2 regions of the Exiguobacterium sp. LL15 genome follow, and region 1 is predicted to be linked to the other one. Evidence: predicted binding sites of a transcription regulator. Region 1 holds the regulator's gene; the other holds the start of a gene.

The links. Region 1 encodes LexA, which represses DNA repair genes until DNA is damaged. Its sites were predicted from a motif close to CGAACATATGTTCG; they were not measured.
Positions count from the first base shown of each region.
Region 2: a site for LexA is predicted at 1,337-1,350, ahead of NOM72_RS12870 (Y-family DNA polymerase). Genes of this name have one in related genera too.

Region 1 is NZ_JANFNX010000001.1:1,743,650-1,746,824, forward strand. It holds gene NOM72_RS09150 (DUF896 domain-containing protein) at 1-139, opposite strand, end outside; gene NOM72_RS09155 (YneB family resolvase-like protein) at 253-906, opposite strand; gene yneA (cell division suppressor protein YneA) at 952-1,239, opposite strand; gene lexA (transcriptional repressor LexA) at 1,451-2,065, shown strand; gene NOM72_RS09170 (metal-binding protein) at 2,097-2,567, shown strand; gene NOM72_RS09175 (MIP/aquaporin family protein) at 2,754-3,175, shown strand, end outside.
Region 2 is NZ_JANFNX010000002.1:295,523-298,697, forward strand. It holds gene NOM72_RS12865 (YolD-like family protein) at 1-8, opposite strand, end outside; gene NOM72_RS12870 (Y-family DNA polymerase) at 1-1,314, opposite strand, end outside; gene NOM72_RS12875 (pentapeptide repeat-containing protein) at 1,491-2,129, shown strand; gene NOM72_RS12880 (MBL fold metallo-hydrolase) at 2,198-2,950, opposite strand; gene NOM72_RS12885 (arsinothricin resistance N-acetyltransferase ArsN1 family A) at 3,011-3,175, opposite strand, start outside.

The DNA.
Region 1 (3,175 bases):
TTTTGAACGATCCACGGAATGCTGCGAGATACGCTGCACGTAACTCTTTTTGCTCTGCCGCTTCTGCTTCTGATAACGGCTCGACTTTTGATTTATTCGCTAATGCGTTGATTCGATCTAATTGTTCTTGTGATAACATGGAATCCCTCTTTCTGTACGACTCAAACTTGAGTAGTTCAATTGTATTCTTACTGTAAAAGAGCTTACTAAAAAAAGCAAGTTAACCGCGTCAGTCGACGGGTTACTTGCTTCTCATTCCGGGCTAGGCGTCAATTCGCGGTATTCAAGGTATCGACGATTGACCGTTGCCTTTGAAATATCATGTCCCATCCCGCGAAGCGTAATGGCGATATCTGAAAACGTCAGTCCGAGCTCTCGAAGACGTACGATTTCTTCGATCGGTACGTCCTTTCGGCTACGCCCGGCGTTCTCTCCTTGGCGATTCAGATTTCGTTCCGGGCGAAAGCCTTGTTCGACCGCTCGCCGCATGCCGCGCGCGATTTTTGCATTATGCAGTTTACGTTGATATTCTTCCACGAGTGAGACGATCTCAAGGACCATCGCTTCTGCATCAGCAAGTTGGTATTCTCCATCGGAATCAAGTGTCATCAACCGAACACCGTGCTTCTTAAACGTGTGCAAAATAGCGATTTTCGCATTCCCTCGACCAATCCGTGTGTCATCCGTTACGAGGACCGCATCTACCGCATCACGTGTCACATGATCAAGAACCGTCAGCATCCCTTCCCGATCGACGTCATATCCACTCTCTTTTTCAGAGACGACATCCACGACATCAAAACCCTTTTGAGACGCGACCTTCGAAAGTTCCATCCGTTGGCGTTCAATCGAACTATCTTGTGCTTCTTTTTCGGTCGACACCCGACAATAAATCACGACCTTCATCGTACCTCACATCCCTGTTCGTTCTTTCACAACTTTTCCATTTTGTCATTGTTGTGCGATTGGTACAACGATTTTGCTTTTTGAGATGACGTGTTTTGTCTCGACATCATTATTTTTAATCAACCAGTTGACGTATTCTTCATCTGACATCGAACCGTCATTGTAGACTTCAGCGATTTGTTCAACTGTAGCGTTCTCATCGACCGTAACGGAAGCAGTCATTAGTTGCGCCACTTTTTCATCCGGGCGCGGTGTGAGTAAAAAGATCACGAAGGCAATACTTAATGCATAGAAGAGAATTGAAAAAGCATGAGTACGAATCGTATGAATCATCATGAATCCCTCCAAATATGAAATGAATGAGTTAGAATAAACGTTCGCGGAACAATTGTTCGCATAACTCATAATAAACACAGAACCCGTGTTCGGTCAACACAAAATGTCGAACAATTGTTTGTACGCTCATTTGTTCTATGTTATAGTGAATCTAGAAACATATATTCTTACATTTCAAACTTCAATCCAGAAAGAGGTGGCAATTCGTATGCGGAAAATGTCTAAGCGCCAACAAGAGATTCTCGACTACATCGTCTCTGAAGTGAAACTGAAGGGGTATCCACCATCAGTTCGTGAAATCGGAGAAGCAGTCGGACTCGCGTCTAGCTCGACGGTACACGGTCATTTGGATCGACTCGAGAAACGGGGAATGATTCGCCGTGACCCGACGAAACCACGTGCGATTGAGATATTGCTTGATAAGCCTGAAGAAATCACGGAAGCCATCGTCCATGTTCCCGTCATCGGGAAAGTCACAGCAGGTCTTCCGATTACAGCGATTGAAAACATCGAAGAACAGTTCCCACTCCCTGCACATTATGTAGGGAACGAGACGGTCTTCATGTTGACGATCGATGGTGAATCGATGATTAACGCAGGTATTCTTGACGGCGATCGTGTCATCGTGCGCCAACAAAACACAGCAGAAAACGGAGAAATCGTCGTAGCTATGACCGAAGATAGCGAAGCGACGGTGAAACGGTTCTTCTTAGAAGATCAACAGGTACGTCTACAACCAGAAAATGACTCGATGGATCCGATGTATTTCGATAATGTCTCCATTCTTGGTAAGGTAATCGGCGTGTATCGGACGATTCATTGACGGAGGGACCAGTTACGACTGGTCTTTTTTCATGCCATCAGGAAATGTACATGATACCGTCAATACCGTCGCACTGACGGGTTACGTTGCGTATTCGGTCGCAACGCAACAAACCGATTGGTTACCGACTGCCATCGGTATCGCTGTCGGTACCCTTTGGTTGTCACCCGACCTCGATTTAAAGTCAGAACCGTATTATCGCTTTGGACCATTTCGAGTTCTTTGGATGCCGTATGTCAAGATCATGCCTCACCGATCGATCTGGTCGCATGGACTGATCATCGGAGACATCATTCGGCTTCTTTATAGTGCTGCGATTCTGATTCCCCTACTATTTATAAGTCTATATTTTCAGGTTCTTGATTCTGCTACGATTGATTCGTGGTTTGCTTCCTTGCCTGCATTCATCGTTGGCATCATGGTGGCGAGTACGATTCATATCCTACTAGATTATTCCAGCAGTTGGTTTCGACCTAAAAAAAGAAAAAAACGTCGTCGGTAACACCTCTTTTGCTTGCTTGCAGGCAGGAAGAGGTGTTTTCTTATCCACTTTTTCGTATCTTTAAACATCAAAATAAAAAATTTCCATTCCTATATTTCAATTATATGTATTGAAAACGTTCTCAAATCGGAGTAATTTAAAGTAGAAAGGCCATTATCTGCTTTAATCCAAAGGGAGGGTTTTTGCATGAATAACTTTGTACTAGAAATGATCGGTACGATGATCCTCATCCTGCTCGGGGATGGAGTCGTCGCCGGTGTCGTCTTGAAAAAGACGAAATCGGAAAACAGCGGATGGATCGTCATCACGTTCGCTTGGGGTCTTGCCGTCATGACAGCAGCATTCGTCGCTGCTGAAAGCGGAGCACACTTGAACCCCGCATTGACGATTGCACTTGCTTTGAACTCTGACCTACCGTGGGCAGACGTTCCGATCTACATTGCCGGACAACTTGTCGGAGCTTTCATCGGCGCCATTCTCGTTTGGCTTCATTACATGAAACATTTTGAAGCGACTGATGATCAAGCCGCAAAACTCGGTGTGTTCGCAACAGGTCCAGCGATTCGTCATACGCCGTCGAACTTGATTTCTGAGATCATCGGGACATT
Region 2 (3,175 bases), on a different contig from region 1:
GCTGTCATGAAGATCACCTCCCGGATGACCGCCGACAAAACGAAGGCGACGTTTGGCGACACTCGTATCAAGAAACGAGACAGCGAGGCGAATCGTTCCTTTTCCGTAGCGGAGGTTAACGACATCCATTGCTTTTAATAACCGTCGCCGTTTCCAGAGCCGCGCATTATCCTCGAACAAAGACAACTGTAAGGTGCCTTGATCGGCAGTCAAATGCCCCACTGCAACGGATAAAAATCGAACAGGTTCCCCATCGAGCCAATTCGGTTCGAACAATTGTAAGACGTGACGCAGAATGATGCGTTCATCGGATGTCGGGTAAGGCAACCGCACTTGACGGGAGAAGCCACTTCGGACGACGTTTCGAGAATAACGGACACCGATGTGAACGGTCCAGCCGACTTGATTCGAAAAGCGGCAACGTGCGGCGACATCCTGCACCAGTTCATTGAGCACATTCCGGATGCGTTCGAACTGATAATAGTCCTGCATTAAGGTCACACCGTGTCCAATCGTCCGTTGAGGAGCTTTCTCGAACAGATGACGAGGCGCAAGAAGTGTCGGTGACGCGTCAAGACCCCAAGCGTGGTGCCATAGTTCGGCACCGATGACACCGAATCGTTCGTGCAACTCTTCGACAGGGCGCATGGCAAGATCACCGATTGTTTCAATCCCCATCATCTGCAGATGTTGTTCCATGCGGTGTCCGACTCCCCACATCTTCCGAATCGGAAAGTCATGAAGACGTCGTGCGACATCAGCATATCCACATCGCGCGATGCCTTCTTTTTTCCCGATTAAATCAAGCGTCAGTTTCGCGATGACGTTATTTGGACCAATCCCGATCCGGACGTGGATGCCGGTCTGTTTCAGGATTGCTTCTTTAATTTTGAGGGCAGCTTGCAGGTCGGAACCAAATAGGCGATCGGTTCCGGTCATGTCAATGAAACTTTCATCAATCGAATAGACGCGGATGGCTTCAGGTGGGGCGAATTGGTGCAGGACATCCAGGACACGAATCGACGTCTTCATATAAGCGAGCATACGTGGTTCGACGAGTTGAATCGTACGACGAACAGCGTATGGCAATTGCTCGATTTCGTACAGTCGACCGGCTGTCTTGATTCCTAGTGCTTTTAAGGCAGGGGTGGCAGCGAGAATGACGGATCCGCTTCGTTTTAAATCGGAGACGACCGCCAGGCGTGTCGTCAAGGGAGGAAGATTGCGATACTGGCATTCACAGCTGGCGTAGAAGGACACACTGTCGACGCAAAAAATACGTTTATCTTGTGGTAAAACGACGGAAGGAAACATCTGAATCACTCCTTTACATAAAAGAACGTATGTTCTTATTTTGATTTTCCTTGACTATAGCATGGTCTCAAAGTGTCTCAAAATAAAAACTGTTGAAAAAAGGGGAATTCGAACGATTTCTCCTCATATAAAAGGAGTTTGGTACACTAAGGGAGAGAAAAAAGGGGGAACCTTCATTGAAAGAGACCGTTATCCGATTACCAGAATTACCGAAGACGCTTCAGCCAGAGACGTTCGATCAAGTCGAAATCGATGACCCGTATCTAAAAGGAGCGCGTTATGAGAAAGAGTCGATGCCGAGTGAACTGACAGAACGCATCGATGCCTATCAAGTGTGTTTTCAAAATGTCTCGTTCGCGAATCTGACCTTTGACCGTGGTTCGTTCGAAGATATTCGTTTTGAGCAATGCGACTTAACGGGATGTCACTTCCAAGAAACTCGTTTTCACCGTGTGTCCTTCGTCGGATGCCGGATGACGGGCATCCAGTTTGAAGATTGTACGCTTGACCATTTAACGATTCAGGAAGGGCTTGCGGATTACGCACAGTTCATTCGCAGTACGGTCCGTCATCAACACTGGAGCGAAACGACGATGAAAGAAGCACAGTTCTTCGAAGTGAAGCCGACCCATTGGAAACTCGAAGCGGTCCGGCTTACAGATAGCCAATGGATTGAAACACCGTTAAAAGGTCTCGACCTCCGGCAGACGGAACTCTCTGGTATTACGATCGATCCGCGATTTTTACCAGGCGCTGTCATTACGGAAGAGCAAGCAGTCGCCTTTGCTCGCTTGTTAGGTCTTGTCATCCCATAACAAAAAGAAGTCCTGCTTTCGATTGTTACTCGAAAAGCAGGACTTCTTTTTAATGAAGGTTACTGTTCTTAAAATGACATCGTTTCGCCATCCTCTGGAATCAGGAAATGGGCAGAAAGGTGGAAGGCGGCTAAAAAGTCAGCAATCATATCACGTCGCAAGAGACAGTGGTTGACGGACTCGAGGTGCGAGACGATGATCGTCGCTTCCGCCGCCGCTTCGTGTACGGCAAGGAGATCACGCTGTGACATCGTGATCGGCTCTCCGGTCAAGAACTGGGCGGCGCCACTGTTGACGACGATGATATCGGGCGTATGTTGTTCGATCGCATGCGCGACCTCGTCACACCAGATCGTATCACCTGCGATATAAAGTGTCGGTTCGTCCGGATGGGTGAGGACGAGCCCAGACACACGTCCCATCCGTTCGCCGATTTCACCGACACCATGCTGTCCACCTGTTCGATGGACCTGGATATCACCGATCGTTACACCGGAATCGAAGGAAGAGACGTTCGTGAAGCCGGCTTCTCGGATTTGCTGCGCGTCTTCTTGCTGCGCATAGAGTGGCAAATGCTTGGGTAGAAGTTGTTTTGCAGCATCGTCGAAATGATCGGCATGCAGATGCGTGACGAAGATCGCGTCAGGATCGAGCAGTGTCTTGACATCGACCGGTAAGTCGACGAGTGGATTGGCGACGGCATTTGGTGTTTGACCGAAGGGAGGCAAGCTGCCTTTTTCGCCGAGGAACGGATCAATTAGTAAGACTTGATTGGCATACGTGACAACGAGTGTTGCATTACGAATTTGTTGAATATCCATTAGGTTCATCCTCTCTCAATGACTCGGATTGACTATTCCCTGTCTGGCATTCAATGAATCCTATCGCAAGCGTTTCTCCATCGCCATGACGTCGACATATTCACCGTTCAACTGTCCTTGCTCCTTAAACGTTCCGACGATCCGGAACCCGGAGCGGATATAGAGTTTTTGTCCGATTTTATTGAATGGGAAGGTGAAGAGGATGAGTTTATGCATCTGATGGTT